DNA from 3 places in the Solibacillus isronensis genome. Region 2 is predicted to be linked to each of the others. Evidence: riboswitches for the same ligand, from Rfam matches in the RefSeq annotation. Region 2 holds a riboswitch; each other region holds the start of a gene.

What was found. Region 2 has a riboswitch for lysine ahead of M3166_RS14080 (amino acid permease). Riboswitches for the same ligand answer to the same signal wherever they lie in the genome.
Region 1: another riboswitch for lysine. It lies ahead of M3166_RS04865 (transporter substrate-binding domain-containing protein); the one in region 2 lies ahead of M3166_RS14080 (amino acid permease).
Region 3: another riboswitch for lysine. It lies ahead of M3166_RS00850 (aspartate kinase); the one in region 2 lies ahead of M3166_RS14080 (amino acid permease).

Annotation. Positions count from the first base shown of each region.
Region 1 is NZ_JAMBOC010000001.1:943,375-954,025, forward strand. It holds gene M3166_RS04850 (HAMP domain-containing sensor histidine kinase) at 1-1,220, shown strand, start outside; gene M3166_RS04855 (2-oxoglutarate dehydrogenase E1 component) at 1,536-4,343, shown strand; gene odhB (2-oxoglutarate dehydrogenase complex dihydrolipoyllysine-residue succinyltransferase) at 4,437-5,702, shown strand; lysine riboswitch at 6,033-6,220, shown strand; gene M3166_RS04865 (transporter substrate-binding domain-containing protein) at 6,335-7,171, shown strand; gene M3166_RS04870 (amino acid ABC transporter permease) at 7,296-8,042, shown strand; gene M3166_RS04875 (amino acid ABC transporter ATP-binding protein) at 8,044-8,778, shown strand; gene M3166_RS04880 (DUF6501 family protein) at 9,117-9,314, shown strand; gene M3166_RS04885 (toxic anion resistance protein) at 9,361-10,473, opposite strand; gene M3166_RS04890 (5-bromo-4-chloroindolyl phosphate hydrolysis family protein) at 10,477-10,651, opposite strand, start outside.
Region 2 is NZ_JAMBOC010000003.1:49,976-60,626, reverse strand. It holds gene M3166_RS14085 (RNA 2'-phosphotransferase) at 1-110, opposite strand, end outside; gene M3166_RS14080 (amino acid permease) at 368-1,822, opposite strand; lysine riboswitch at 1,915-2,095, opposite strand; gene M3166_RS14075 (CynX/NimT family MFS transporter) at 2,238-3,437, shown strand; gene M3166_RS14070 (restriction endonuclease) at 3,499-4,053, shown strand; gene M3166_RS14065 (nitric oxide synthase oxygenase) at 4,097-5,152, opposite strand; gene M3166_RS14060 (RtcB family protein) at 5,275-6,480, opposite strand; gene M3166_RS14055 (hypothetical protein) at 6,473-6,739, opposite strand; gene M3166_RS14050 (agmatinase family protein) at 7,076-8,044, opposite strand; gene hutI (imidazolonepropionase) at 8,041-9,270, opposite strand; gene hutU (urocanate hydratase) at 9,316-10,651, opposite strand, start outside.
Region 3 is NZ_JAMBOC010000001.1:176,417-187,067, reverse strand. It holds gene M3166_RS00855 (YslB family protein) at 1-219, shown strand, start outside; gene M3166_RS00850 (aspartate kinase) at 315-1,547, opposite strand; lysine riboswitch at 1,634-1,812, opposite strand; gene uvrC (excinuclease ABC subunit UvrC) at 1,845-3,635, opposite strand; gene trxA (thioredoxin) at 3,771-4,085, opposite strand; gene M3166_RS00835 (electron transfer flavoprotein subunit alpha/FixB family protein) at 4,371-5,348, opposite strand; gene M3166_RS00830 (electron transfer flavoprotein subunit beta/FixA family protein) at 5,405-6,178, opposite strand; gene M3166_RS00825 (enoyl-CoA hydratase) at 6,240-7,013, opposite strand; gene M3166_RS00820 (TetR/AcrR family transcriptional regulator) at 7,028-7,609, opposite strand; gene M3166_RS00815 (long-chain-fatty-acid--CoA ligase) at 7,714-9,405, opposite strand; gene M3166_RS00810 (DUF350 domain-containing protein) at 9,832-10,245, opposite strand; gene M3166_RS00805 (endonuclease MutS2) at 10,316-10,651, opposite strand, start outside.

The sequences.
Region 1 (10,651 bases), on a different contig from region 2:
ACTTTGAATCACAAGGTAACACTGTTACAGTACAGGCACTCCAAAACAACACCGCATTGATGAAGGCCATTTTAAATCAAGAACAAACGGTACGTGTATTTAATCTGGATGGTATTGAGGTAATGCGTATCAATGATGCTGCGCCGGCAGCACAACTGCCAAAAAATCAAAATTATTTTTCAACTGTTATTGAAAAGCAGATGATTTCAGGATCTGAAAGCTATGTCATCCACAGAGTCGTTCAAATCGGACAATTTCAAGGGGTTATGCAGCTGATTCACCCATTAGCAGCATTTCAATCGATGATGAATTATATTTTGACAACAATTTTTATTATTGGTTTCGGTGCCATTTTATTTTCGGTTGTGATCAGCTATTACCTGGCGAATATGCTAATGAAACCGCTTGTCCAATTACGGGACGCAATGAGTTTTGTTAGAAAAAACGGGTTTACTGCACAGCCTAACTTTGATTATTCGGCAAAAGATGAGATTGGCGATTTACTTCATATGTATCGTACTTTAATGAATGAACTGGAAATATCATTTACAAAACAGCAGCAATTTGTCGCAGACGCCTCGCATGAACTGCGAACACCGATTCAAGTTATTGAAGGTCATTTATCATTAATTAAACGGTGGGGTAAAGATGAACCGGAAGTAATGGAAGAATCGTTAAACACTTCGTTAACCGAAATTGCGCGTATGAGAAAAATGATCGAAGAACTATTGCAATTGGCAAGAAGGGAGCAAGCGGATGAACAGGCTGAGGCTGATATAGAACAAGTATATGAACAGGTAAGAGAAGAATTGTTGCAGCTATATCCTAACACTGAGTTTCGCCTCACTGTTACCGGTGATAAAACGGCTGCTTCCATTACCGAACATGCTTTAGCGCAAATCTTTAGAAATATTTTGAGTAATAGTATACGATATAATAGCAATGTTCCAAAACTTCATGTAACAATTGATTATAATGAATTACAGTCGCAGATTTCAGTTACGTTAGAAGACAATGGCATCGGTATTTCTGAACAACAATTACCACATATTTTCGACCGGTTTTACCGGGCGGATGCATCCCGAACTAATAAAGTTGCAGGTACTGGACTAGGGTTAAGTATTACGAAGATGCTTGCAGATAAATATGAAGTGAAAATTGATGTCGAAAGTAAATTACAGAAAGGTACCTTTTTTTACCTTAAACTTCTTAAAAAATGAATAATTTTTCTCAATCTAATTACTATTTCAATAGTTCACGAAAAAAATTGCTTAATTTGATAAAAAGAGTTGTATTTTTTGTGAAGAGTAGTAAGATTGAGATGGAAAAAATGTTCTTCCGCCGTTTATAAATGTGCTTTTAGTCCATGTGGAAGAATGATAAAATATTATTTGCTTTGTTTTGGTAGATAAAAAGAGGGTACTTACTTTATCTACATACAAAAGAAGGTAATTTTTGTATTGTGATATACAATATTATACCTTTTTAAGTAAATTATTGGAACAGCCATAAGGCAAAATTTGGAGGTTATTTTCATGTCGAACAATGTATTACCTGCAGGTTCTCCATGGTCAGCGTTTTCTGGTCCTAACTTAGGTTACGTATTAGAGCAGTATGACTTATTCCTGCAATCTCCTGAAGAAGTGGAACCGGAACTAGTAGAATTATTCCAAGCTTACGGTGGTCCTGTATTTGCAGATGGTCAACAACCGGTTGCAACAGCAGCAGTAACAGGTACTGGAGACTACAAAAAAGTATTAGCAGCAGTTAAGCTGGCTGAATCAATTCGTGAATACGGCCATTTAGCAGCAGATTTATACCCATTAAAAAATCGTCAATTAGATACTTCACGCATTGAAGAAAGCGTATTCAATTTAACAGCAGCAGATTTACAAGCTATCCCTGCATCAGTATTTTTTGCAAATGTTCCTGCAGGTGTTACAAACGGTAAGGAAGCAATTGATTATTTGAAATCTGTTTACACAGATAAAATAGGTGTGGAAGTTGCACATTTACAAAATGCGGAAGAACGTGCTTGGATCGAAGCTCAAGTTGAAGGCGGAACTTTCAAAACAACGTTATCTGCCGAAGAAAAGAAAGCAGTATTAGAGCGTTTAACACGCATTGAAAACTTTGAAAAATTCATTCATAAAACATTTGTTGGTCAAAAACGTTTCTCTGGAGAAGGTTTAGACACTCAAATCATTTTATTAGACGAAATTATCAAATCTTCAGAAGCTAAAGGTGTAAAAAACGTTCGAATCGGTATGGCACACCGTGGTCGTTTAAACGTATTAACTCACGTATTAAAAAAACCATACGATATGATGTTCTCTGATTTCGCCCATGTTTCTAACGACCTTTTCTTCCCTGAAGATGGTAAATTAGAAATTACAAAAGGCTGGACTGGCGACGTGAAATATCATATGGGTGCATCTTACACTCATGATTCTGGATTGAACGTTAAATTAGCTTACAACCCGTCTCACTTAGAAGTAGGAAATCCGCTTGTAATCGGTTCTGTACGTGCAGCACAAGATGATGTATCAGCAGCTGGTGTTGCGAAACATGATCCATCAAATGCATTCGGTATCATCCTGCATGGTGACGCGGCATTCGCTGGTCAAGGGATTGTAACTGAAGGCTTCAACTTCTCTCAAACAGAAGGATTCAAAACAGGTGGTACAGTTCAAATTATCGCGAACAACATGATCGGTTTCACAACTGAGTTACATGATTCACGTTCATCTAATTATTCATCTGACCCTGCAAAAGGCTATGATATTCCGGTTATTCATGTAAACGCTGACAGCCCTGAAACAGTGGCAGCTGTTGGTCGCTTTGTTGCGGAATACCGTGCGAAGTTCAAAAAGGATATCGTAATCGACTTAATCGGTTACCGCCGATACGGTCATAACGAAACAGATGATCCGACTGTTACAAACCCTGAAACATACAAATTAGTTGCAAAACATGAGCCGATTCGTGCATTGTATGGTGCAGAATTAGCAGAAGCGGGTGTTTTATCTGCTGATGAAGTAAAAGCTTTAGATACTGCTATTTATGCGGAAATGCAAGCTGCGTATGATCATGTAAAAGAAATGGCTGAAAAAGACGAGCATGTAACGCCTAATATGCCGGAAGAACTAAAAATCGAATTCCCTGAAATCGATACTAAAGTAGATGCTGAGCGTCTGGCTAAAGTAAATGAAGATTTACTTGTGTTTGCAGATGGTTTTGAACCGCAAAACAAGTTAGGTAAAATTTTAGCAAAACGCCGTGATGCATTCGCAGATGGTAAAATTGACTGGGGTCATGCTGAAACATTAGCATATGCAACAATCACACAAGATGGCACACCAGTTCGTTTCACTGGTCAGGATGCACAGCGTGGTACGTTCTCTCAACGTCACTTAGTATTACATGATAAAAACAATGGTTCTGAATTCACACCATTACATCACATTGAAGGTGCAAAAGCATCATTCTCAGTTTATAACTCACCACTTACAGAAGCAGGTGTAGTAGGTTTTGAATACGGGTACAATTTAGAAAACCAAAATGTATTATCAGTATGGGAAGCACAATTCGGTGACTTTGCAAACATGGCGCAAGTAATGTTTGATAACTTCATCTCAAGTGCCCGCGCTAAATGGGGTCAAAAATCTGGATTCGTACTTCTTTTACCACATGGTTATGAAGGTCAAGGTCCGGAACACTCATCAAGCCGTATGGAACGATTCCTGCAATTATCTGCAGAAAATAACTGGTTCGTAGCAAACTGTTCAAATGCAGGCAACTACTACCACTTATTACGACGTCAAGCGGCATTACTAGGTACAGAAGGTGTACGTCCATTAGTAGTGGTTTCTCCAAAATCACTTTTACGTCACCCACTTGCTGCAGCTACTGCTGAACAACTTGCAACTGGTCGCTTCCAGGAAGTAATCGAGCAAGAAGGTTTAGGCAAAAACAAAGAAGCGGTTGAAAAAGTAGTACTTGGTACTGGTAAAGTAATGATCGATTTAGCAGAACGCGTGAAAGACGGCGAAGGGCTTGATCACTTACACATCATCCGTGTTGAACAAATTTATCCATTCCCTGCACAACAAGTGAAAGATATTATCGCTCGTTTCCCGAATGTTAAAGAAATCGTTTGGGTACAGGAAGAACCGAAAAACCAAGGTTCATGGACATATGTTCTTGAAACATTATATGATATAGCAGAAGGCAAAAAAGTGCGCTATGTAGGACGTCCTGCAATGAGCTCAACTTCTGAAGGCGATGGCGATTCACATAAAGCAGCACAAGCTAAATTAGTGAACGAAGCACTTGAAAAGTAATAAATGATTTGTTTAAAAAGAGCTGCTTCTATTTAAAATAGAAGTGGCTTGCTATACAATGAATGTGTAGCGTAATTAAAGGAGGATATGAACGTGGCTGAAATTAAAGTCCCTGAATTAGCAGAATCAATTACTGAAGGTACAATTGCCCAGTGGGTGAAAAAAGTTGGAGATCGCGTAGAAAAAGGCGAATTCATCGTTGAGTTAGAAACTGATAAAGTTAATGCTGAAATCATCTCTGAAGAAGCAGGCGTTTTAAAACAAATTTTAGCTGAAGAAGGCGATACTGTATTAGTAGGACAAGTAATCGCAGTAGTTGAAGCAGGCGAAGGCGCAGCACCTGCACCAGCTGCTAAAGAAGAAACACCAGCAGCAGCTCCGGCTCCAGCAAAAGAAGAAGCTCCTAAAGCAGCAGCACCTGCACCAGTTGCAGTTGAAGAAACTTCAGGTGAGCGTGTAATCGCTTCACCGGCAGCTCGTAAATTAGCTCGTGAAAAAGGTATCGACTTAGCAGCAATCTCACCTGTTGACCCACAAGGTCGCGTACGTGTACAAGACGTTGCAGCACACGGTACAGCACCAGCAGCTCCTGCAGCATCAGCTGCCCAAGCTCCAGCAGCAGGTAATGGTCCAATGATCTTCACACCAGCAGCTGATACAGACCGTGTAACAGTTGAAAAAATGAGCCGCCGTCGTCAAACAATTGCAAAACGTTTATTAGAAGTAAAACAATCAACTGCAATGTTAACTACTTTCAATGAAATTGATATGACGAACATTATGGCATTACGTAAGCGTAAACAAGATGAGTTCGTGAAAGCTAACGATATTAAATTAGGCTTCATGTCATTCTTCACAAAAGCTGTAGTAGCAGCATTAAAGAAATATCCATATGTAAATGCACAAATTAACGGTGATGAAATTCACTTAAACAACTTCTTCGATATCGGTATTGCTGTATCAACAGAAGAAGGTTTAGTAGTACCGGTTGTTCGTGATGCAAACGCTAAAAACTTCGCTGAAATCGAGAAAAACATTGCGGAATTAGCTGGTAAAGCACGCGACAAAAAATTAGGCTTAAACGACATGGCTGGCGGATCATTCACAATCACTAACGGTGGTGTGTTCGGTTCATTAATGTCAACACCAATCATGAATGGTACTCAAGCTGGTATTTTAGGTATGCACTCAATCGTAAACCGTCCAGTAGCTGTTAATGGGGAAGTTCAAATTCGTCCAATGATGTATGTAGCATTATCTTACGACCACCGTATCATCGATGGTAAAGATTCTGTTGGCTTCTTAAAAACAGTAAAAGAAATGATCGAAAACCCAGAAGATTTATTATTAAATTCTTAATAGTATTTTCTATGCTAATGCGCGATATTCTGTATATTGCGCATTAGCTTTTTTGTTAAGGAAACTATAGAATATTGCATTGTAGATAACGTAAAAATATAGTTTTATCCACGTCTAGGCTAAAGCGCCAACTCCTCGCACCATTAGGTCCCTCCGTGCAAAAGTGGTGGAGCGTTTACTTTTGCGCCGGGCCCTCCAATGTATGTCAGAGTTGAACGGGCGCTTTAGCGCATTTATTCTTACAGTGAAATTTCAGAAAAATGAGTGTTGACGGAAATGTCGCAATAATGTAATATAAACATATCAATTTCATATTAAAACCTCACACTCTCGTGAGGTAGAGGCGCGATACTTAACAGTTTTATATGGAGCCATGAGCTGGCTGTGAGATATAAGAGAAGGAAATATCGCCGAAGTGTTGTAAATGCTCAATTATACAATGCTGGGTCTGCAGTGAATAATTGCAGAACTGTCTCAATCATCTATATCCCTGATGGTTGAGTTGTGCTATCTCAAAATGGGAACTGTAGAGGATTCGGGCTAATTATAATTTAAACGACCTAAAGTTCTTCTTTTAGGTCGTTTTTTGTATATTTGGCGCCCGAAATTTAACAAATAAGGAGAGATTTTCTATGAAAAAGAGACTATTAATTTTATTGACTGCCATGACAATGCTATTGCTAGCAGCTTGTGGTACAAGCGATGAAGGTACTACAAGCGGTTCAGATTCAGACAAAAAAGTTATTAAAATCGGTATGGAAGCAGCGTATGCGCCTTTTAACTGGTCACAAAAAGATGATGCCAATGGCGGAGTTCAAATTGCAGGTTCAAAGGAATACGCAGCAGGCTATGATGTGGAAATTGCAAAAAAAATTGCAGAAGGTCTGGACATGGAATTACAAATTGTTAAAACAGACTGGGATGGCTTGATTCCATCATTACAATCAGGTGCCATTGATCTAGTAATTGCTGGTATGTCACCAATGCCTGAACGTAAGGAAGTAATTGATTTCACGGAGAACTATTATACAAGTGACTATGTCATTGTTGTAAAAGAAGACGGCCCATATGCAAATGCAACTTCATTATCTGACTTTGCAGATGCAAAAATTACAGGTCAGCAAGCGACAACACATTATGATGTAATCGATCAAATCGAAGGTGTTCAAAAACAAGTAGCGGCAACTGATTTTGGTGCAATGCGCGTGCAATTACAGTCAGGCGCAATCGATGGATACGTTTCAGAACGTCCAGAAGGTATCTCAGCTGAAATGGCTCTGAACAATATTAAATACATCGTACCTGAACCAAACTTCGAAGCAGACGAAGCCTCAACAGCTGTAGCAGTAGGTTTGAAAAAGGGTTCAGATTTACGTGAACAAATTAACAAAGTTTTAGCTGAAATTTCGGATGAAGAGCGTCAACAATTAATGGAAGACGCAATTGCAAATCAACCAGCAGCACAATAATCGTGTAGCATTAACAGTTTTAATGAGGTTGTCTTGCCGGCAAACGGAAGACAACCTTTTTCTATTAAAATTATGATTTCATACATAAATAGTAGAAACAAAGAAAGAAATGGAGGACAAGGCGATGGCATTTTTAGAATCATCATGGAACTTGTTTACGAACAACTGGGATTTATTTGTACGTGGAGCTTGGACTGCACTTCTGTTGGCAATTATCGGGACAATTTGTGGAACACTGATCGGATTTTTCATTGGAATTATGCACACAATTCCACAACGCAAAAAAAATATTAAATCAGCTATTCTGAAAGTCTTTAACTTTATTTTAACGGCTTATGTGGAAATTTTCAGGGGCACGCCAATGATGGTACAGGCGATGGTCGTATTTTATGGTCTTGTCTACTTAGGGATCGATATTGACCGCTTTCTAGCAGCTTCTATCGTTATTAGTTTAAACACAGGAGCCTACATGGCCGAGTATGTGCGTGGTGGTATCGTATCAATTGATAAAGGCCAATTCGAGGCTGCACAAGCGATTGGAATGAATCACCTGCAAACGATGATTCATATTGTTCTGCCGCAAGTAGCACGCAATATTTTACCTGCAACGGGGAATCAGTTCGTTATGAATATTAAAGATTCATCTGTATTAAGTGTTATTTCGGTAGTGGAACTGTTCTTTACTGCTAATTCGATTGCGGGCAGTAACTATAAATATATTGAAGCGTTCTTTATCGCGACGGTATTATACTTTATTATGACATTTACTGTAACTCGTTTCTTACTATTATTCGAGAAAAAGATGGACGGACCTTCCTCGTATAAAGTGGAGCTCATTACAGGCAACAAGCTAGATAAGGATGGTGAATAAAATGACAGTTGTAATTGATATTAACCATTTAAATAAAAAATTCGGTGATCATGAAGTATTGAAAGATGTTAATTTCCAAGTAAACAAAGGGGAAGTAGTAACATTGATCGGCTCTTCAGGTTCCGGAAAATCAACACTTTTACGCTGTATTAATTTACTGGAAACACCAACAGCAGGGGAAATAATCTATAATGGTGAAAATATTTTAAATGACGGACATCAAATTGAAAAGTACCGTACGCATTTAGGTATGGTATTCCAGCAGTTCAATTTATTCAATAATTTGGATGTACTAAATAACTGTATTGTTGGCCAAATCAAAGTGCTAAAGCGTTCAAAAGATGAAGCAGAACGGAATGCAATAAAATATTTGGAACTTGTCGGGATGAGCGCCTATAAAAATGCGAAACCGAAACATTTATCCGGTGGACAGAAACAACGTGTCGCAATTGCACGTGCATTAGCGATGGATCCGGATGTAATGCTGTTCGATGAACCGACATCAGCACTTGACCCTGAAATGGTAGGGGAAGTGTTAAAAGTAATGCGCCATCTGGCAGATCAAGGAAATACGATGCTGATCGTTACACATGAAATGGAGTTTGCCAAGGAAGTATCGGACCGGATTGTATTCATGGATAAAGGGGTTATCGTTGAGGAAGGCCCTCCGGAACAATTGCTTGTAAACCCAAAACACGACCGAACAAAAGAGTTCTTGAAACGAACATTACGGTAATAGCAAAAAGCTCGCAGTTAACTGCGAGCTTATTTTCGTGAGTTCCATTCGCTTATTAAAATAAATACAATTGCAAAAGCAATTACAATTGCGAAAAACCACATTGGAATACTACCAAATGCCATACATTCCACCTCTGCTTGTGAGTTTAACATGGAATAGTTGTTCTATCAAATATCGGAAACAGCGATAAATTAAAACTATTTTTATGTGGTTGGTTTCCTTGTATTTATATTAGAAGCAAGAAAAGTTGATTTTTACTACAACGCGCTTTCCACTGGCAGGAAAATCATATAAAATAGGAGAGTATCGATATTAGTTAAAAGTGAGGGAATAACATGCTACATTTAAATTGGAAAGATGCACCGACAATTCGCACGGTAAAATGTGTACATACAGATGCATCGAAATATTTAGTATCAAACGTATTAACAGTAGGCAAAGAATATGAAGTAAAAAACGAAACTGAAGAGTTCATCTTTGTAATCGACAACACAGGTGAAGTTGGCGGTTTCTACAAAGAATACTTCGCTTAAAAATAAAAGGTGTGCGAAAAGTCTTATGGCTTTTCACACACCTTTTTTATTTCTGTTCCAGTATCGTATGCTCGATTTCATGGCGCCTTTCGTCTGTCTGTACGTGCACGCGTAATGTATCCTCAATATCATGCAGCAATTGCATCTGGGTTTGTTTAAATCGGTCAATATCACTATGGGATAATGCTGGTCGATTTGCAGCTTTTTTGGACACTTCCAACATCTTGCCGTTTTTACGCATCAATTGTTCCGATGCATCCATAAGACGTTCCTGAGATCGTATCGCACGACGCTGATTGTTCATGTTTAATAACATGGCTATTTGAGACTGCCATAATGGGATGGTCGTCATAATCGAACTTTGAATTTTTTCGATTAACATTTGATTTGTTTGCTGAATCATTCGGATTTGCGGTGCATATTGAATTGCCACTTCACGCGAAAGTTCCAAATCATACATACGGCGGTCAATCCACTCGATTTGCATTTCAATATCTTTCAGTTCATGCTGTTTAAACGGATTTTGTCCATCTACAATTTCTTTTTGCAGTGCAGGTAGGACAACATCCCGCATATGCTGTTTTTTAATTTCCAGTGTTGCAATATAAACATTGATTTCCTGAAAATAATCTTCATTGATCGCATAGAGTTTATTTAAAAACTGGTAATCGTTTAATAGTGCATTTTGATTATATTCCAGTTGGATGCTTAAGCGATCAATGCGTTTACTTAACTTATTGTAGTGGGTCATAATTTCTTGAATGGACTGTGTGGAACGGCTGAAAAGTTTAGCAAAAAAACCTTTATCCTGTTCAATCAATGCATCCGGGTCAATCATCTCCAAATGCTGCATTAAATCGGATAATACTTCACCGACTTTCCGAACATCTTTGCGTTGAATATACTGCAGCATCTGGGTCGTGAATTTTTTCAGTGCTTCTTGTGCGGGTAAACCAAATGCCAAAACCGTTTCGTAATTTTTTGGCTCTAAATTTTGGGCTAATTGCAGTGCCCGCTGTTTCATATCATTTGATAATGATGCGAAAAGCGGTGAGGCTGCATTGTTTGCAACATTCACCGCAAATTGTTCTTTACTTACTTGCAAGTCAACGTTTTCACTCGCTGTAAAGGCATCAAAAGGATTGTTTGTCATATTCATTTGTTACTCACCGCCGATTTTTAATCGATCTTTACGCTTTTCATTCGACAATTTTGCAAAGTCGAGTTCGATTTTCAAGTTTTCGATATCCGAAGATAAAGCACTTTTCAAATCAGATTCCATCGTAATTTGCAGCTCTTTTAAAGTTCTGCGCGTATCTTCCAACGCTAAATGTACT
Region 2 (10,651 bases):
GATTTGTACGGGTTTCCCTTTGTAAGAAACGGTCGATATAACACATCTTTTCTATCTTCCCCTTTTAACCACGGATACACTTTTTTATAGAAACCTTTTGAAATAGGCATGTTTTCACTTCCTTATTCTTCAGTGTTACATAATTTATTTCCAGCATAATAAAATACGGGAATTTTGTTTATTTTATAATAACATTCTTGTATTCATCGTACTCGAAAAATGTTTAATCCTCAATAGCTCTCATTTAATCCTCACTTGAGAATAAATAATCCTCACTTCCCCCTATATATTCCTCACTTGAAAACAAATAATCCTCAATATAAAAAAACGCAATGAAAGCGTACAAGCTCACATTGCGTTTCAGAAATTATTTATTTGTTAAATCGCAGTCCTTTAAAGGAACGATTTTCGTTTTGTGTTTAAATTTGTAGCCAAACCATAAAGCGGCAAACAGTGGTAAGCCGATATATGAAACGACAACACCGTACCAGTCAATTGTTCCGCCCATGAAGGCCATATAGTTTTGACCTAGCACGACAATCATACATAGGGCAAACGCGAATAGCGGACCGAATGGGAAGAATCTGGATACATACGGTAAATCGCTCAATGAATGTCCTTGTGCGACATAGGCACGACGGAATCGGTAATGAGAGATTGCAATGCCTAGCCAAGCGATGAAGCCGGACATACCAGAAGCATTTAATAACCAAATGTATACTACACCGTCTCCGAAAAACGATGCAAGGAATGCTAATGAACCGACTGCCAATGTTGCTAACAGTGCATACATCGGAATACCGCGCGATGTTACTTTCATGAATAGTTTCGGTGCTTTTCCGTCCACCGCTAACTGATAAAGCATACGACTTGCTGCATACAACCCTGAGTTCCCTGCAGATAACATCGCCGTTAAAATGATTGCGTTCATAACAGATGCCGCAAATGCCACACCTAAGTTTTCAAATACTAATGTAAATGGACTTGTCGCAATATCTTCTGATAAAAGACGTGAATCCGTATACGGAATCAGTAAACCAATCGCACCGATTGCGAAAATGTAAAACAGTAAAATACGCCAGAATACTGAACGTACAGCTTTTGGAATATTTTTGGCCGGGTCATCTGTTTCCCCTGCCGTTACACCAAGCATTTCTGTACCTTGGAATGAGAAACCGGCAGCAAGGAAAATACCGAACAATGCAAGGAAACCGCCATTAAATGGGGCGTCGTCTTTAACGAAGTTTGTGAAGCCGACCGGATCGTTCCCGCCTAAAATTCCGAAAATCATTAAGAAGCTGACAATGATGAAGACAATTACTGTCGCGACCTTAATCATCGCAAACCAGTATTCCGCTTCACCAAACGCTTTTACAGAAGCTAAGTTAAATGATAAAACAACTACGATAAATAAAATTGTCCATAAAATTGAAGAACTGTCCGGGAACCAGTATTTCATAATTAACGAAACAGCTGCAATTTCTGCTGCAATTGTAATTGCCCAGTTGTACCAATAGTTCCAGCCAAGCGCAAAGCCTAATGCTGGATCCACAAATTTTGTTGCATACGTACTAAACGAACCGGATGTTGGCATATAGGCAGCCATTTCCCCTAATGAGGTCATTAAGAAATACACCATAACGCCGATCAGTGCATATGCGAGCAATGCCCCGCCAGGACCTGCCTGTGCAATCGCACCACCTGATGCTAAGAATAAACCTGTTCCGATTGTTCCGCCAAGCGAAATCATCGTTACATGGCGACTTTTCAAACTCTTTTTCAACCCGTTATTACCGAGCTGATCTATTTTAATCTCACTCATGAATATAAAACTCCCTTTTTGTTTTGCTTGTGAAATGTAAAAGAAAAACCACCACAAGTTTTTGTGATGGTTATATTTACACCTCATCAAACTTGAAAGATAGCTCAACACATGCTCACACATGTGACAGTTCTGTTCCTTATCGAAAACAGCCCCAGCATTATTTTCAAGAAGAAAAATAACACTTCGGCAACCATTCCTTTCATAAAGCTTCACCGATTCTTCCTAATCTCAGCTATACTAGTCTTAATGATTGCGACCTCTACCTCATACATCTACATGAGGTAATGTTTTATTTAATTGATTAAAAGTCTAACATAACATTTTTTTGATAGCAATGGCTTCATCTTTATTCTGTTTTTTAAGAGTATTCACACTACTCAAATATATATTACTAGTCAAAAGGAGAATTAATATGGACACCGAACAATTAAATCAAAATAGCAAAAAAATACTATCCAACCGAACACTCATCTATTTTATGGTTGCCGTATTTTTATTTGCGACAACATTACGTACACCGATTACATTAATCGGTCCAATTATTTCATTTATTCGTGACGACCTTGGGATTTCGAACTTTCTTGCAGGCTTCTTAACGACTATCCCTTTAATTGCCTTTGCGATCGTTTCACCATTTGCACCGCGTATTGCCCGTAAGTTTGGGATGGAATGGACATTATTTTATTCCGTCATCTTGCTATGTGTAGGGATTTTAATGCGTTCCCTTGGGCTAACGTCTTTACTCGTTTTAGGAACAATATTAATCGGCGTCGCAATTGCATTTGGTAATGTCCTTATCCCTAGTTTTTTTAAATGGAAATTCCCATTACATATTGGCTTATTAACAGGGATTTATTCCGTATCGATGAACATTTCTTCCGGACTTGCTGCGGGCTTCAGTTATCCTATTGCTGCAAGCGCAGGCTGGCAAATTGCAGCAGGTATTACGATTATTTTAGGTATTCTTACATTGCTGATTTGGCTGCCGATTTTGCGCCAGGAAAAAGTGGAATTACATATGCCCTCTTCGCAAACAAAGAAAACGCATATGTGGAAATCACCGCTTGCCTGGGCAGTCGCTGGAGCAATGGGCTTTCAATCGTTTATATTTTACTGTTCGTCTGCGTGGATACCGGAGATTTTCATTAGCCAAGGCCTGGATGCTGCGGCTGCCGGGTGGATGGTATCCGTAATGCAGTTTGCGCAAATTCCGATGACATTTATTATTCCGATTATTGCCGGTAAAATCGCTTCACAACGTCCAATCGTTGTTTTCTTTACGATATGTTACTTAGTCGGTTTTACTGGTGTGTTGATGGAATGGACTAGCCTTGCCGTCGTATGGATGATTTTACTAGGCTTTGCGGGCGGGGCTTCGTTTGGTTTAGTGCTGATGCTGTTTTCATTGCGTACGAAGACAGCCTATGATGCAGCTGAACTTTCCGGGTTCGCACAGTCAATCGGTTATTTCGTTGCCGCAATCGGACCGGTTCTGTTTGGTTATGTTCATGATTTAACTGACAGCTGGTCAATTCCGATTGTACTGTTTATTCTAATTTCTGTTCTGCTATTTTTCGCTTCCTTTATGAGCGCAAACAACCGTACGATATAACCAAACGTATGTACCCTTTTATGATATAATAGCGTTAGTAAATAAAAGGAGTACAGGACTATTGCGTAAAAAGAGAAGACGAAATAAAAAACGCCTCCCGGTCATCCCGCTATTTTTCATCGCATCAGCTGGTGCAGCTGGCTTTTATGTAACGCGGACAGCTGAAGGCATCGGTATTGGAATTGTCGCTTATTTCGTACTATATATCGCGTTTAAAATTTGGCTAAGATCGCTGAAGACGAGGAAGTTACGAAAGTCCGGCATTCGCGAAGTCGATAAAATGACCGGTGAAGATTTCGAGAGATTTTTAGGCGAGTTATTTAAACGCCGCGGATTTAAAGTGAGCTATACCGCAACGAGCGGTGACTACGGTGCCGACCTTATTTTAAAGGACGGAAAAGATATTATTGCGGTCCAGGCAAAACGCTATTCCGGTACGGTCGGTGTAAAAGCGGTTCAGGAAATTATCGGTGCAGTGAAGATGTATGAGGCAACTGAAGCATGGGTTGTTACAAACAGTCATTTTACCCGCCAAGCCGAAAAACTTGCCGACATCAATGACGTTTACTTAATCGATCGTGATGAATTGATTAAGATTATGTTAAATAAAAGGTAAAGAAATAGGTGTGCAGAGGCTTTCGCTTCCTGCACCCCTATTTTTAATATGGCTGTTGCTGGTATAGGTAGTTTGGTTTTTTTATCGTGTTGGCAATCGGCTCATGATACAAATCAGTAGTTGCAGGAGATAATGGCGGTACAAGCCATACCCAGTTTCCCGTTACATCACGGTTGCTTGCATGTTCCTGCTTTTGAAAAAGCTGAAACTGCTGGGCAGCGGTATGATGATCGACAATACTTACACCCGCTTTTTTATATGAATGAAGAACACCAACATTCAGTTCAACAAGTGCACGGTCCTTCCAAAGCGACGCATTCACCGAAGCGTCCAGTCTCATTGCTTCCGCCACTTTCGGGAGGAAATTATAGCGGTACGTATCCGCTAAATTGCGCGCCCCGATCTCCGTTCCCATATACCACCCATTAAACGGCGCTGCCTGAAAATCGGTGCCGGCAATATTAAAACGCATACTCGAAATAATCGGGACTGAATACCATTTCATATTTAAAGGCGAAAAATCATAATCCGGATGGGTAATCGCAACTTCCAGTACATGCTCTTTTGGCATTTCAAAAAACTTTGGCTCCCGGTCGTCCACTTGAATGACAAGCGGTAAAACATCGTAGTTTTTACGTGCGCCTTGCCAGCCGAGACCTTCACATATTTTCGTAAACTCGAGTGAATCGGAATCTCCAATAATTCCATCATCTGTTTCATACCCAGCATAGCGGATTAGCTGATGATTCCAGATGCGTACACGGTTCGGTTCAAACAGTGTAATGGCCGGTCTGATTTTCCCATTGTTGGTCGCAAAATCAATGTGTTTTATTAGCGCATCATAAATTTCAACTTCATTTAATAAATGGCGCTCATCAAACACGTTTAAGCTATTCCAAAACAGGCGTCCGATGCATTTATTGCTGTTGCGCCATGCAACCCGCGCCCCGTACGAAAGCTCATCTGTTGTTAAGGTAAAGTCCGGATGTTGTGCCTCTTCCAACCGTTCTTTCAGCCACTCTTCTGTCTGGTTTGTTTCTTTTTTATATAAAGTAAGGAAATCTATTCGTTCATGCAATACTGCAGTCGTTGTTGCCATCTATTTCATCTCCTTCTAGCCTATATTTTGGCCTCTTAGAAAGGGAAACTCAATGAATCAACAACCGATTAAAACATGTATATTTCATACATGACTAAATTTGTTCATAAAGTGGTTTTTTGTTACCTCTTCCATTTATCACTCGCTTTGAAATTATAAACTGGTATCACGTGTTTCTGGATTGTCACCGTTTCTCCAATTTGCTCGACAATTTCCTGCATCGGCTTATAGGCCATTGGTGCTTCGTCGAGCGTTTCCTCAGTTACCGAAGTTGTCCAAATTCCTTGCATCGTCTGTTTAAAATCATCCATCGACAAGTTTTTCATTGCGGCTGTCCGCGAGTAGATGCGGCCAGCTCCATGTGGGGCGGATTCATTCCAGTCAGAATTCCCTTTTCCGATACAAATAAGAGAACCGTCCCGCATATTCATCGGGATAACGAGCTTTTCATTCTTTGCAGCCCGTACTGCCCCTTTACGCAAAACCATGGCATCCGTATCAATATAATTGTGTACAGAATCAAACTGTTCCGCGAATTCCCACTTCATATGCTCGGCGATTGTATTGGCAATATGCACTCGGTTTTCATGTGCAAAACGCTGTGCCAGTTTCATATCGGCAATATAATCCCGGAACAGATCGCCTTCTAAATAAGCCAAATCCTTTGGTACAACCGGATTTTCGTTCCTATATGCTTTTATCATTTTTTGGATGTCTTTGCTGTTTCCGGCTTCCTTCAGTGCTGCAATTCTTTCAGTTAAATCTTCACGCTGCAATGACTCGAATGCCCGCTTTTGATGCCAGTTTGCAACCTTTGCCCCGACATAGCGCGAGCCCGTATGGATCAATAAATAATGAACTCCCGTCTCGTCTTTTGCCAGCTCAATAAAATGATTGCCGCCACCCAATGTACCTAGCGAGCGTCCTGTATACTCATTTTGCAATCCGCGTGCGATAAAGTTTTCGTTTGCAAAAAGTTCACTATCCTTTATATTTAGCGCATTTTCATGGATTTCGTTGCCACTCGGTACGAAACGTCTGATCGTTGTATCGAGTTCATTAAAATCAATTTTGCCTTTACCGATTTCCGAAACGAGCACCCCACACCCTACATCAACACCGACCAGATTCGGTACAACACGGTCATTCAACTGAATTGTTGTGCCAATTACACAGCCTTTTCCGGCATGATAGTCGGGCATAATCCGTACTTTTGTCCCTTCCATAAACGACTGATTGACGAGTTCATCAATTTGCTGAATCGCCGTTTCCTGTGGTGTGTTCGTATAAATTTTAGCGTTTGTATATTTTCCGTTAATTTCAATCAATGCTGCTCACGCCTTTCTTTTTTAAACTGAGTACACCGAATATAAGAATTGCGACACCAATATAACTACCAAGCAGTAATATTGGAGATCCTTGGTTAACAAACCCGAATGTCATTTCAGATTGAAGCACAACCGTATCCGGTGCGAATTGCGGTTTGTAGAAAAATGTTTGAACTAAACCGATTAACAGTTGTGCGGTGAAATATAGAATATGTAAAAGCAGTGCTCCGATGATTGCAAACAGGAATTTACGTTTCATGCAAGACCTCCCTTTGTGAAAGTAATTGTTTCTATTTACGAATGGGGGCAAGGAATAGTTTCATAATTTTTCCTGTCGGGCAGTTGGCTTTTTTTAAAGCATATTGATTTTCTAATATCGATTCCAAATTTTCGAATATAGAGCCGAAAGTTTCAAATATCTTCTATGAGTTTTCTAATTTACTCCTATAACTTCTAATAGAAAATGACCGGTTTATTAGCAACTCGAGTGCAGATATTAGAAAATCTCTAGAACTTATTAGAAAACCAAATCTCTTTAACAAAAAATGAGCCATTCGAAAAGCGGTTAAACTTTTCAAACAGCCCATTCCCCTCACTATTTCAAATGAACAAATCTCGATACCATCATCGTTAAAAATGCGTACACTCCGGCTTTTACCGTCTGTAATTCACGTGTATCACGATGCGGGTCGACACAGACGAAATCCATGCCTTTTACAATTTCGTATTTCCCTACTTCATACAGCAAATCGAACAGCTCTTCTGTCCGCATGCCTCCTGGTGTAGAAGCAGGAACTCCCGGTGCGTATGCAATATCAAGTACGTCCATATCTACTGTCACATAAACAAGATCTACTTTCTTGGAAAGCTCCTTCATGACATTCGCAATTACAGCCTCCGCGCCACGGCGACGGAAATCCTTTAATGTAATGCGGTTTACACCATAATGATTCGCAGTACGTATTAGACTCGGGGCATTATAAAAACCGTGCAGCCCGATGTTATACACATCTTCACCCTTCACTACACCAGCATCAAGCAGCTGGCGGATTGGTGTACCGTTTGTCGGGCCATCCGATTCCGTTGTCCGTAAATCCAGATGGGTATCGAACTGTAAAATACCGATTCGTTGCCCAGAAGAATTGGCAAATGCTCTCACAACCGGCGCAGTAATCGAATGATCCCCGCCAATTTGTACATAGAAACTCTCAGGACAATCTTTCAATACATCCGTCATCGCCTGTTCAATATTGTCATGACATTGCAAAATATTCGTTCCGTGCATTTTCACATCACCGACATCAGCAACCCGAAATTCCCGCACATCTACATCTTCATCAATTGAATACGTAGTAAACAGATTCCAGCTTTTTCGGAAAAAATCCGGATATTCCGAAGCTGCTGAAGCACTAATTGACGAACGTGACAGTGGTACTCCTGTAATGACCACATCAAAGGAATCTGAAAGCTCCCCATAACTTGGCACAATCCAGTCTTTTACCTTCAAATCTTCAGATTCCACCCGATTCCAAGAAGTTGCCGGACTTACTAGGAACTTGCTCACAGTAAGCTGCCACCTTTCACAACGACGTTTCCTGCTTTAATTACAGTATCGGTATGATTCATCCCGTAGAAATATTGAAGCTGCTTATAATTCGGAACGTCTAGAATCAGTACATCTGCCTGTTTTCCTTTTTCGAGCGTACCGACTTGATCTGCACGTTTTATCGCATGGGCAGCATTGATCGTTGTTGCACAAAGTACTTCTTCCATCGTCATTCCCATGTTCATGCACGCCAAGTTTTGAATGAACGGCAAGCTGATCGTTGGCGACGAACCCGGATTAAAGTCCGTTGAAATGGCTACAGGTACGCCACTATCGACCATTAGGCGGCCTCTTGCATATGGTGCACGTAAAAAGAATGCAGTTCCCGGCAAGAGCACAGCAATCGTACCGGCCTTCGCCATTGCAGCAATCCCTTCATCTGAAGCAACGAGTAAATGCTCTGCGGAAATAGCCCCGACTTCTGCAGCAAGTTCTGCACCTTCATATGGCTCGATTTCATCTGCATGAATTTTCGGTGTCAGCCCGTATGCTTTCCCCGCTTCCAAAATCAAACGGGATTGCGCTGGTGTGAACACTCCTTTTTCACAAAAGACATCATTGAACTCCGCAAGCTCCAGCTCAGCCACTTTAGGAATCATCTGCTCTATGATAATTTTTACGAATTCATCTTCATTGCCCTTAAATTCTTTCGGAACAGCATGTGCACCCATAAAAGTCGAGACAATATCGACAACATGCTCTTCCTGCAGTTTCTTCACAACATAAAGCTGTTTGATTTCGTTTTCAAGATCAAGGCCATAGCCTGATTTTGCTTCAACCGTCGTAACGCCGTGACGCAAAAACTCGTTTAAGTGCTGAACGGTTTTGCTGTATAAATCATCAAAACTCGCTTCACGTGTTTTTGTCGTCGTATAGTGAATCCCGCCACCAGCATTCATAATATCCATGTAGGACCTTCCGGCAAGGCGCATATTCAGCTCATGTTCACGCGTTCCCCCATGCACTAAATGTGTATGGCAGTCCACAAGGCCCGGCATGACAATCTTCCCTCGTGCATCAATTACCTCGGCATCGCTTACTAGATGCGGATATTCCTGTTTTATTTCATCAAGAGGCGCAATCATTGCAATGCGGTCTCCTTCAATTAATACGCTTACCTCTTTTTTCAGGCCGAGCTCGCTCATCTGCTCACGACGGCGAGGTAATTTAACATCACTTTCCATTGTTAATACTTCATTTGCATTATTTATTAAAATAGCCAAAGTTCATCATCCTTTTAGCATCGGCATATTGATACCTTTTTCTTTTGCTGTGCGAACTGCAATGTCATAGCCTGCATCTGCATGGCGTACAACCCCCATACCCGGGTCTGAAATAAGCACGCGATTGATCTTTTCTGCTGCGAGCTTTGTGCCGTCAGCAACAAGTACTTGGCCGGCATGTTGGGAATACCCCATTCCTACACCGCCACCATGATGAATGCTCACCCAGCTCGCACCGCCTGCTGTATTGACGAGCGCATTCAATAACGGCCAGTCTGATACAGCATCTGATCCGTCCTGCATCCCTTCTGTTTCACGGTTTGGTGAAGCGACTGATCCGGAGTCCAAATGGTCACGGCCGAATACAATCGGCGCTTTCAGTTCACCATTTGCGACCATCTCGTTCACGCGCAGTGCAAAGCGGTGGCGGTCACCATACCCCAGCCAGCAAATACGGGCAGGTAAGCCTTGCCATTTCACCATTTTCTGTGCCATATCAATCCAGTTTACTAATGCTGTGTCTTCAGCAAACATTTCTTTTGCCAAAGCGTCCGTTTTGTAAATATCCTCAGGGTCTCCTGACAGTGCTGCCCAGCGGAATGGTCCTTTTCCTTCACAGAATAGCGGGCGGATATAGGCAGGTACAAAACCAGGGAAATCAAAAGCATTTTCCACACCCATTTCCTTTGCATAGGCACGGATATTGTTTCCGTAGTCAAATGTTTCCGCACCTGCCTGCTGGAATTCAAGCATTGTTCGTACATGCTCAGCCATCGTTTCCTTTGCACGGCGCTCATATGTTTTCACATCTGTTTTGCGCAATTGAAGCGCTTCCTCCAACGTCATCCCGTTTGGAATATAGCCGTTAATCGGGTCGTGGGCAGATGTCTGGTCTGTAACGAAATCCGGAATCATGCCGCGATTCAACAGCTCACGGTTAATGTCCGCACAGTTTCCTACTAAACCAATAGACGCAGGTTCTTTAGCAGCCGTTAACTTATTTACAAGCCCTATCGCCTCATCTACTGTTTCAACAAGATAATCACAGTAGCCTTCATTTATTTTGCGTTCGATTCGTGCACGGTCCACTTCAACAACTAAAATGACCGCTCCCGCCATTTTACCGGCTAATGGCTGGGCACCACTCATGCCGCCCATACCACCAGTTAATATCCACTTACCACGAAGATCCGCTGTTCCAAACTTCTTTTTCCCGGCTTCCACAAAACTTAAATACGTTCCTTGGAGAATTCCTTGTGCCCCGATATAGATCCATGAGCCTGCCGTCATTTGCCCGTACATCATTAAATTGCGTTCTTCCAGTTCATAGAAATGGTCCCAA
Region 3 (10,651 bases), on a different contig from region 2:
CTGGAAAAAGAAACGAAGGACGAACTTCATTACATACTTTTGACAACAGAGGAAGTGCCACTCAATATTGTACAACGTTGCTTCCGTCTTGAAGCTGGCTTTTTAGCAGAGCAGAAACAAAAGCAGCTAGGCTATTTGACGGAATGCTATGAAGAAAAAGATAATGACAAACATGTCGTAAAATTTACGTTAAAATGGGATTTAAAAGAGAAAATTTAGCCTTCAACTTATAATAAACAACTATTGCTGAAGCAGCAAATTTACTCAATAAAAAGCTGGAAATAAGCTACTACAGCTCATTTCCAGCTATTACTTTAAGAAGCGGTTACTTCTTTCATCGCCAAATTGAATTCCTCATGCAGCACATTCGCAGCACGAACCATTTCTTCCTGTGGTACAACGACAGAAACTTTAATTTCCGAAGTGCTGACCATTTTTACAGGAATATGTTCGCGACCTAAGCGTGCAAACATGCGAGCCGCAACCCCCGGATTGGATGCCATCGCAGAACCGATAATAGATACTTTCGCTAAACCTACTTCAAAATCTGCAAAACTAAACCCAAGTGACAATTTACTAGTTTCCAGTACCCGTAAAGCTTCCGCAAACTCATCTTTGGAAATTGTAAAGGAAATGGTCGGCTTCACGCCATCAATGACTGCTTGAACAATAATATCCACATTGATATCATTTTCTGCTAAAACACTAAACACTTCTGCCAATGACGCGGTTTCATAAGAATCATAGCCGATCGTCAAACGAATAATATCCGATTCGTAAGCTACCCCGCGTACAAGTAAGTTTTTCTCCATGTCTACATCCCCTTTAATAAAAGTGCCTTCCACGTCCTGTACGAAAGAGCGTACAATGAGCGATATATTGTATTTTTTGGCAAGTTCAACCGCACGTGGGTGCAAAATTTTAGCCCCTAAATTTGCAAATTCCAACATCTCATCATAAGAAACTTCCGGTAGTTTCCTAGATCCTTTTACAATTTCTGGGTCTGCCGTGAAAATCCCTTCAACTGATGAAAAAATCTCGACACGCTCTGCTTCGAGGGCAACCGCAAGTGCAACTGCTGAAGTTTCAGAACCCCCTTTGCCGAATGTTGAAATATTGTCTGTCCCCGTAACTCCTTGAAAACCTGCTACTACGACGATTTCACCTAATGCCAAATGTTCCTGAATTCGTTTACTATCCACATGATCGATTCGTGCGTTGCCATGTTTTTGATTAGTATGAATACCTGTTTGCCATCCAGCAAGTGACACAGCTTTACCTCCATGCTCCTGAATTGCCATTGCAAGCATTGCACTAGTTATTTGTGTTGCTGAAGAGGCCAGTGCATCCATTTCCCGTTTCGACGGCTCATCGGTAATTTCAGCAGCATATTGTCTCAATTCTCGTCGTATAGCGGGTATTGAAGAAACGACAACGACTAAGTTTATGCCACGTCCTTGCTCTTTTATCACTTTTTTGGCTACCTGTACGATTTTTTCCGGTGTAGTCAATGCCGGACCGCCAAACTTTACTACAACTGTCTCCATTCTTTTCCCTCCTTAAATTGTAAACAAAAAGACGACTTCCCATGTTCATGGAAAGCCGCCGTCAATACAAATAATAATTATAAGTTTTTCAGGATAGCCCTCCAGAACATAAAGCTCTGACAGTTTTACATCTCTTAAATGCAAAACCAGCAAACTGCGCGAACAATACGCACTTCACTTCGGCAGGGTCCCCTTTCGATTGCTGTCAATGGAATTGTTCTTCCTCGAGCAATTTACTGTTGAATACTGCGCCTCTATCTTAGTAAATATTGAATTGTCTTATATATTAGCACACCATTATTCTTTATTCAATGGTGCTTCATGAAAATGCCGATATATGATATCCGCCAGCTTTGCCGGCACACCGGACTCCTGCAGCTGCAATTCGCTTGCCTCGCGGATTTTTTTTACTGATCCAAAATACTTCATGAGTTGCTGTTTCCGCTTCGGACCTACACCTTCAATCCCATCAAGAACTGAAGTGATGGCATTCGTCTGATGTTGCTGACGTAAAAATGTAATCGCAAATCGGTGTACCTCATCTTGAATGCGCTGCAATAAATAGAAACCGTCACTTGTACGCTTTAATGGGACAACTTCCGGAGGCGTACCAAATAATAGCTGGGACGTATTGTGCTTTTCGTCTTTAGCCAATCCTGCTATCGGAATGACTAACCCAAGCTCGTCTTCAATGACTTCACGTGCGACTTCCATTTGTCCTTTTCCTCCGTCGATAAGAATCAGATCAGGCAATGGCAGATTTTCCCGCAGTACACGTGTGTAACGACGTCGAATAACTTCCTGCATCGCACCATAGTCATCATGTTTGGCCGCTTCCCTTGTTTTATATTTCCGGTATTCCTTTTTCGCAGGCTTCCCGTCTATAAAAACAACCATCGCCGAAACCGGATCCGCACCGTGCATATGACTGTTATCAAAAGCCTCTATTCTTAGCGGCAATGGAATTTGCATCGCTTCAGCAAGTGCTTCACAAGCGCCGACTGTCCGCTCTTCTTGACGTTCAATCAATTGGAACTTCTCATGAATGGCGATTTCCGCGTTTTTCATTGCTAGATCAACAAGCTCTTTTTTGGAACCGCGCTTCGGTGTCAGCACCTTCACATCCAGCAGTTTTTGTAAAATTGTTTCGTCAATCGACTTTGGCACAAAAATTTCCTTTGGCAATAAATGATGCGGCTGTTCGTAAAAACGGCCGACGAATGTTAAAAATTCCTCTTCCGGCTCATTATAAATCGGGAAAATCGAGACATCCCGCTCAATGAGTTTGCCTTGACGCACGAAAAACACCTGGACACACATCCAGCCTTTTTCTACTGCATAGCCAAATACATCCCGGTTGCTCAAATCATCCGTGACGATTTTTTGCTTTTCCATAATTTGATCGATATGAGCAATCAAATCCCGGAATTCCTTTGCCCGCTCAAACTCCAGATTTTCGGCAGCATCCATCATTTTTTGCTGAAGGTCTTGTTGTATTTCTTCAACGCCCCCGTTTAAAAACTTCGAAATCTCATCAATCATTTCGTCATACACTTGTTTTTCAATATCTTTTACACACGGTGCCAAACATTGACCTAAGTGATAGTACAGACACACCTGGTTAGGCAGATGTGTACATTTACGAAGCGGATACAATCGGTCCAGTAATTTCCGCGTTTCGTTTGCCGCATAGGCATTCGGATACGGACCGAAATATTTTGCTTTATCCTTCTTCACTTTTCTTGTCGTAATAATACGTGGGTATCGTTCATTCGTTATTTTTATATAAGGATACGTTTTATCATCCGTTAGTTTCACATTATATTTCGGATCATGAAGCTTAATTAGATTCAGCTCCAGTATAAGAGCTTCCAAATCACTTGAAGTCACAATATACTCGAAGTCTTCAATCTCACTAACTAGTCTCGCAGTTTTACCGTCATGACTTCCCGTAAAGTAAGAACGCACTCGATTTTTCAATACTTTAGCCTTACCAACGTAAATAATCGTGCCTTGACGGTCTTTCATAATATAGCAACCTGATTCATTCGGTAGTATTTCTAGTTTTGCTTTAATGATTGCATTCATATTCTCACCTGTCTAATATGTCCTTTCCTATAGTTTAACTGATTAAGGTATAAGAAAAAAGCCGTACACCTTGTATGGCATACGGCTTTCAACATATCAATTATTCCTTGGTCATATGAGTGGCCAGAGGTTTAATTATTTGTTGTCGTTAATGAAATCAATTAACGCTTCTTTTGGCATGAAGCCAGCAGTTTTTGCTTTTACTTCACCATCTACGAATAATAGTAATGAAGGAATTGACATGATTTGGTATTCTGCAGCAGTAACTTGGTTGTTATCAACATCCACTTTCACGATTTTAACATCGTTACCGATTTCTGTATCTAATTCTTCAAGAACTGGAGCGATCATTTTACATGGTCCGCACCAAGTAGCCCAAAAGTCTACTAAAACTGTGCCGTTTGAAATTTCTTGTGGGAAAGTTTGATCTGTCGCGTGTACAATTGCCATATTAAATAGCCTCCTTAAATAACATATGGTTGTAGTATAGCATGTTTTCCCAATTAAACAGTAGTAAAATGCTTGGGAATATAAATACACCTCAAATTTAGCGGTTGTATCTGATGCCGTATAGATACTTATTAGCATTTTTTGAGGTTATAAGAATACTTATACCCTTTATTTAAACATTTTAAAGCTTTATACGAAATCCATCACCATTCGCACCATCCATACCACAGCACTTTGGAAATTAAAAAGGGCTCCCTTCAAAAGAAGGAAGCCCTTAATCGCTTTTTATGCATTTACTTTAAGTGCTTTAAACTCTTCGATTAACATTGGCACTACTTCGAATAAGTCTCCAACAATACCGTAGTCTGCTACTTTAAAGATATTTGCTTCCGGATCTTTGTTGATCGCAACGATCACTTTTGAGTTCGACATACCAGCTAAATGCTGAATCGCACCAGAAATTCCTGCTGCGATATATAGGTCAGGTGTTACAACTTTACCAGTTTGGCCGATTTGTAATGAGTAATCGCAATATTCAGCGTCACAAGCACCACGAGATGCGCCAACTGCTCCACCTAGTAAATTAGCAAGCTCTTTTAATGGCTCAAAACCTTCTTCAGATTTAACACCACGACCACCTGCAACTACTACTTTCGCTTCTGAAAGGTCTACACCTTCAGTAGATTTGCGCACAACTTCTTTGATGATTGTACGTAAATTTGTAATATCAACTGATACTGATGATACTTCACCAGTACGAGAATCGTCTTTTACTAATGGTGGAATATTGTTTGGACGGATTGTCGCAAAAATAATACCATCTTTGATTTTTACTTTTTCAAATGCTTTACCAGAATAGATTGGGCGGACGAATACTGTATCATCGCCAGCACCCTGAATTTCCGTAACATCTGAAATTAAACCGGATTGTAAACGTGAAGCAATTTTTGGTGATAAGTCTTTACCTAATGAAGTATGACCGAAAACGATTGCTTCTGGATTTTCTTGTTCTATTACTGCTAAAATTGCTTGGCTGTATCCGTCAGATGTATAGTTTTTCAAGTGCGGATGTTCTACTGTAATAACACGACTCGCTCCATATGCGATTAATTCCTGCGTTAACCCAGCTACTGCATCCCCTACTAATAAACCTACTACTTCACCGCCGTCAGCGATTTGTAAACCTGCTGCAATTGCTTCGAATGAAACGTTACGTAAGCTCCCTTCTCGAACCTCACCTAACACTAAAACTTTCTTTGACATAGAATATCCCTCCATTACCATCTTCGTAAAAATTTCCGTACTCTAGTTGACTTCTATTAGACTACTTTTGCTTCGTTATGAAGTAAGTTTACTAATTCTTTTACCTGTGCAGAAAGGTCGCCTTCTAATACACGACCAGCCGCTTTTTGTGGCGGTAAGTAAATTTCAACTGTTTCTACTTTTACTTTAACATCGTCTTCATCGATATCTAAATCATCCAATTCCAGTTCTGCAAGCGGTTTTTTCTTCGCTTTCATAATACCTGGTAAAGATGGGTAACGTGGCTCGTTTAAACCTTGTTGAGCTGTTACTAATAATGGTAAAGATGTTTCTAATACTTCAGCGTCCCCTTCGATATCACGCACAATCTTAACGTTCGTGCCGTCGATTTCCAATGAAGTAATTGTTGTTACGTAGTTAATGCCCAGCAGGTCTGCTAAGCGCGGGCCAACTTGTCCTGAACCACCATCGATCGCTACATTTCCTGCTAAAATTAAATCTGCTTCTTTGTCTTTTAAATATTCCGCTAAAATATAAGCTGAAGAATACTGGTCAAGCTCATCTAAATCATCTTCTGTATTAATCAATACCGCTTCATCGGCACCCATTGCTAAAGCTGTACGTAATTGCTTTTCTGCATCTTCGCCACCGATTGTCACAACTGTTACTTTACCGCCTAATGCGTCGCGCTTTTGAATTGCTTCTTCAATTGCGTACTCATCATATGGGTTGATGATGAATTCTGCACCATCTTCTTGAATTTTACCGCCGGATACGACGATTTTTTCTTCTGTGTCAAAAGTACGCTTTACTAATACAAAAATATTCATAATCTAGACCTCCTAAAAGCTTTTTAATTTTAATCCCGAAAAACAGGGAAGAATACATTTTTTATTTGCCAGTAAATACTGGCTCACGTTTTTCAATAAATGCTTGGATTCCTTCTTTAGCATCTTCAGAAACAAATACTTCACCGAAGCTGTTTGCTTCAGCATTTACTCCCTCATAATAAGATGATGGTTTCGAGTAATTCAGCATTTGGATCGCTGCTTTAAGAGCAATTGGTGATTTTTTCGCAATTTTTTGAGCGATTTTCAATGTTTCAGGCATCAGCTCTTCATCGGAAAAAGCACGGTTTGCTAATCCCCATTCAACAGCTTCAGTCCCCGAAATCGGGTCGCTTGTAAACATCATTTCCGCTGCTTTTGCTACACCAACATATCGTGGTAATCGCTGTGTTCCTGCAAATCCTGGTATTAAGCCTAATGAAAGCTCTGGTAAGCCTAATTTTGCCGATGCAGTTACAAAGCGCATATGGCATCCCATTGCAAGTTCCAAGCCGCCGCCTAATGCTGCACCGTGGATCGCGGCAATAACCGGTTTACTGAATGTTTCGATACGTTCGAAAACATCTTGTCCATTTTTTGCCAACCCAGTAAATGCTTCTCCTGACTGTACGCTCGTAAACTCTTTAATATCCGCACCTGCAGAGAAGAAACGTCCTTCGCCATGCAAGACGATGACACGTACATTTTCATCTTCTTCTACAGCGTCTAAAAGTGCATTCACATCTTGGATTAAGCCTTGTGAAAGTGCATTTGCTGGTGGTCTTGAAATCGTTGCAATTGCGACCCCTTCTTCTACTTTCCAACTTAGAAACTCCATCCTCTACATCCCCTTTATGCTTTAAGTGCGTTTAGCAGTAATTGCTTTACTTTCGGAGCTTGCTCTAATAAATCATATCGATTTTCATTCATTACCCAAGTTGTCGTAATTTCGTCAATTGTACCAAACACCATTTGTCTCGCAATACGAACATCCATCGTCTGGTTGAATTCACCATTTAGCATACCTTCGATTAGAATTTGATCCAGTAAAATTAAGTATTCTTTTAGAATAGAATTAATTTTCAGTCTAATTTCTTTATTCGATTGCCGTAGCTCAAGCTGAGTTACAGTTGCCAAGTGGCGATCACTTGATAGAACATGGAAATGATTTTCGATCATTTTACATAACTTATCTGAAGCAGTTTCCCCACTTTTTATTATAGCCTGTAAATTCTCTACGAAAATACCCATTTTTTCCTGAAATACAGAAATTAAAATATCTTCTTTGTTTTTGAAATATAAGTAGATTGTGCCATCAGCAACTCCAGCTTGTTTTGCTATTTTTGATACTTGGGCTTGATGATAGCCGTTTTCTGCGATAGCAATGACTGCTGCGTCTACTATTTGCATATATTTGGGTTTGTTTCGTTTCAAGCAGATCACCACCAAAAAAAATATGAAAACATGAATGACCATTCATTCATGTTTTCATATTATAGTTTGTTCTGCATTCTGTCAATAGTTTGCTAAACAATTAATTATTTTGCTTCTTGTTGTGCCATTTTCTGTTTTTCTTCTTCAATAAGCGTACGACGTAAAATTTTCCCGACTGCTGTTTTCGGCAGCTCTTGACGGAATTCATAGATACGAGGCACTTTATAAGCAGCTAGGTTTTTACGGCAATACTCGTTCAGCTCTTTTTCTGTAACAGTTTTACCCTCTTTAAGAACAATATATGCCTTTACGGTTTCTCCACGATACGGATCCGGTATACCGGCTACGACACATTCCTGAATCGCCTCATGCTCATACAGCACTTCTTCTACTTCACGCGGATAAATATTAAATCCGCCTGCAATAATCATATCCTTTTTGCGGTCAACAACATAGAAATAACCCTTTTCATCCATATAACCTAAATCACCCGTTAAAAACCAGCCATCTGCAAATGTCATTGCTGTTTCTTCAGGACGATTCCAGTAGCCCTTCATAACTTGTGGTCCTTTTACCGCTATTTCACCAATTTCTCCTACAGGCAATACTTCTGCTTCACCTGAACGTAAAATAACCGCTTCTGTATTCGGCCAAGGTAAACCGATCGAACCGTTGATACGATGGTCCCAAATTGGATTGGCATGTGTAACCGGAGAAGTTTCGGTTAAACCGTATCCTTCTACTAAACGACCGCCTGTCAATTCTTCAAACTTTTCCTGAACTTCCAGTGGTAATGCAGCAGACCCGCTTAAACACGCTTTAATTGACGATAGATCATATTTTGCTAAATCCGGGTGATTCAACAAGCCAATATACATTGTTGGGGCACCGGGGAATAAAGTTGGTTTTTGTTTATCAATCGTTTTCAACGCTTGCTCTGCATCAAATTTCGGAAGTAATACCATCTTGCCTTGCTGCATGACAGATAAAATTAATACAGTTGTCATACCATATACATGGAAGAATGGAAGTATGCCTAAAATTGTCTCTTCACCTTTTTTACATTTATACATCCATGCATCACACATTAATGTATTTGCAATCAGGTTTTTATGCGTTAACATAACACCTTTCGGGTAACCTGTTGTCCCGCCAGTGTATTGCAATAATGCTAAGTCATTTTCAAAATCAAATTCTTGCTCGATTTTATCGGTTTTGGCCATTTTCATGATTTCCGTAAACAGGTGATTCGTTCCGCTATGTTCCACCCTTACACTAAAACCGTACTGTTTCTTTTGGATGAACGGATACACTAAATTTTTCGGGAATGGCAAATAATCTTTAATTCCTGTAACGATGACATTTTCAATATTTGTCTCATGTAATATTTTCATTGCTCTTGGATATAAAATATCCATTACTAATATTACTTTTGCTCCGGAATCCGCCATCTGATATTGCAGCTCCCGTTCTGTATAAAGCGGATTCGTCTGTACGACAACCCCACCGGCATACATCGTACCATAATAGGCGATGACTGCTTGCGGACAGTTCGGCAGCATAATTGCAACTCGATCCCCCTTCTCCACCCCTAGAGAATGCAGGTAGTTCGCAAACTTCAACGCCGATTCATAAAGCTCTTTGTACGTAAGCTCGCGCCCCATGAAGTGTATTGCCACTTTATTAGGCATTGACTCAAATGCTTGTGTTAAAAACTGGTGTACAGGAATTTCCGGCAGCTCAATAGAATGTGGTACTTCCTTCGGATAGCTTGCCAACCAAACCTTTTCTGTCATAAAACTCCTCCCCTTCGATAAAGCTTTACTTGTTTACATCATTATAATGAAAATTGGAAATGGTTTCAAACTATTTTCATAGATACACACATTATATTCTCGTTTATGCATATATCTTCTCGTTATTTATTTTGACTTTTATAGTATTATTGTATTTAAAACATATAGGACTATTCGTTTAGTATGGAAATATACTTTTTCAATAAAGTATTAAATAGTTTAAATATTTTTTGTTAACGGTCCTAAAAGTTTATTTTATTCGATTGATATAAATCTGCTCAGCTAATGAAAAAAGCAAATGAACTAACTAAATGCTAGTTCATTTGCTTTTATGTTTAGAGTGTCATCATGTAGTAAATGCCGACTGCAAGAAAAATGAAACAGACGACGAGTAAGATTTTCGATAATGTTTCCATGTGTATGCTCCTATGAAATACTTGCTCCGATAACAAATGACAAACCAAGAGAAATTGTAAATGAGATAAATCCAACTGAACGGTTGTCAGCAGCAATCTCCTCATCCACATTAAATCTCGGTGTTAAAAACTCAAATAAAAAATAGGCAAAAATTAATAACGTAAAACCGAACAAACCCCAACCGAGCATTTCAATAAATGATGTATGCTGATTAATTGAATATCTGAAAATATTACAGACGCCTAAAATTTTTCCTCCAGTAGCTAAAGCGACCGCGACATTTCCCTTTTTTATTTCATCCCAATTTTTATACTTTGTTACGACCTCAAATAAAATCATCGATACGAATAGGCAAAGGACTACCACACTAAAATAGCCTGCAGTTTCTACGAGAGGATGGTGCCAAAAGTTTGATCCTAGCAATCCATTTTACCCCCTTTAATTATTTTCTTTCTATGTTTAATATTAGCGCATAATTTAAAAGGAGCAACAACTATTTTAGTTCTACGACTGTAACACCGAATCCGCCTTCGCCCGCTTCACCATATCGGTATGATTTAACACGCTTATGATTTTTCAGGAAGCTTTGAATCCCTTGGCGTAATGCACCAGTCCCTTTACCGTGAATAATCGATACACGCGGATAGTTCGCTAATAACGCATCATCTAAATATTTTTCTGTGCGAATAAGTGCTTCTTCATATCGTTCCCCACGTAAATCAAGTTCAAGTTTTACAACGCTGTTGCGGTTTTTCACATTCATCATCGGACGAGTAGCCTGCTCTTTTTCTGGTTTCAAATACTCTAAATCAGATTCAGGCAGTTTCAT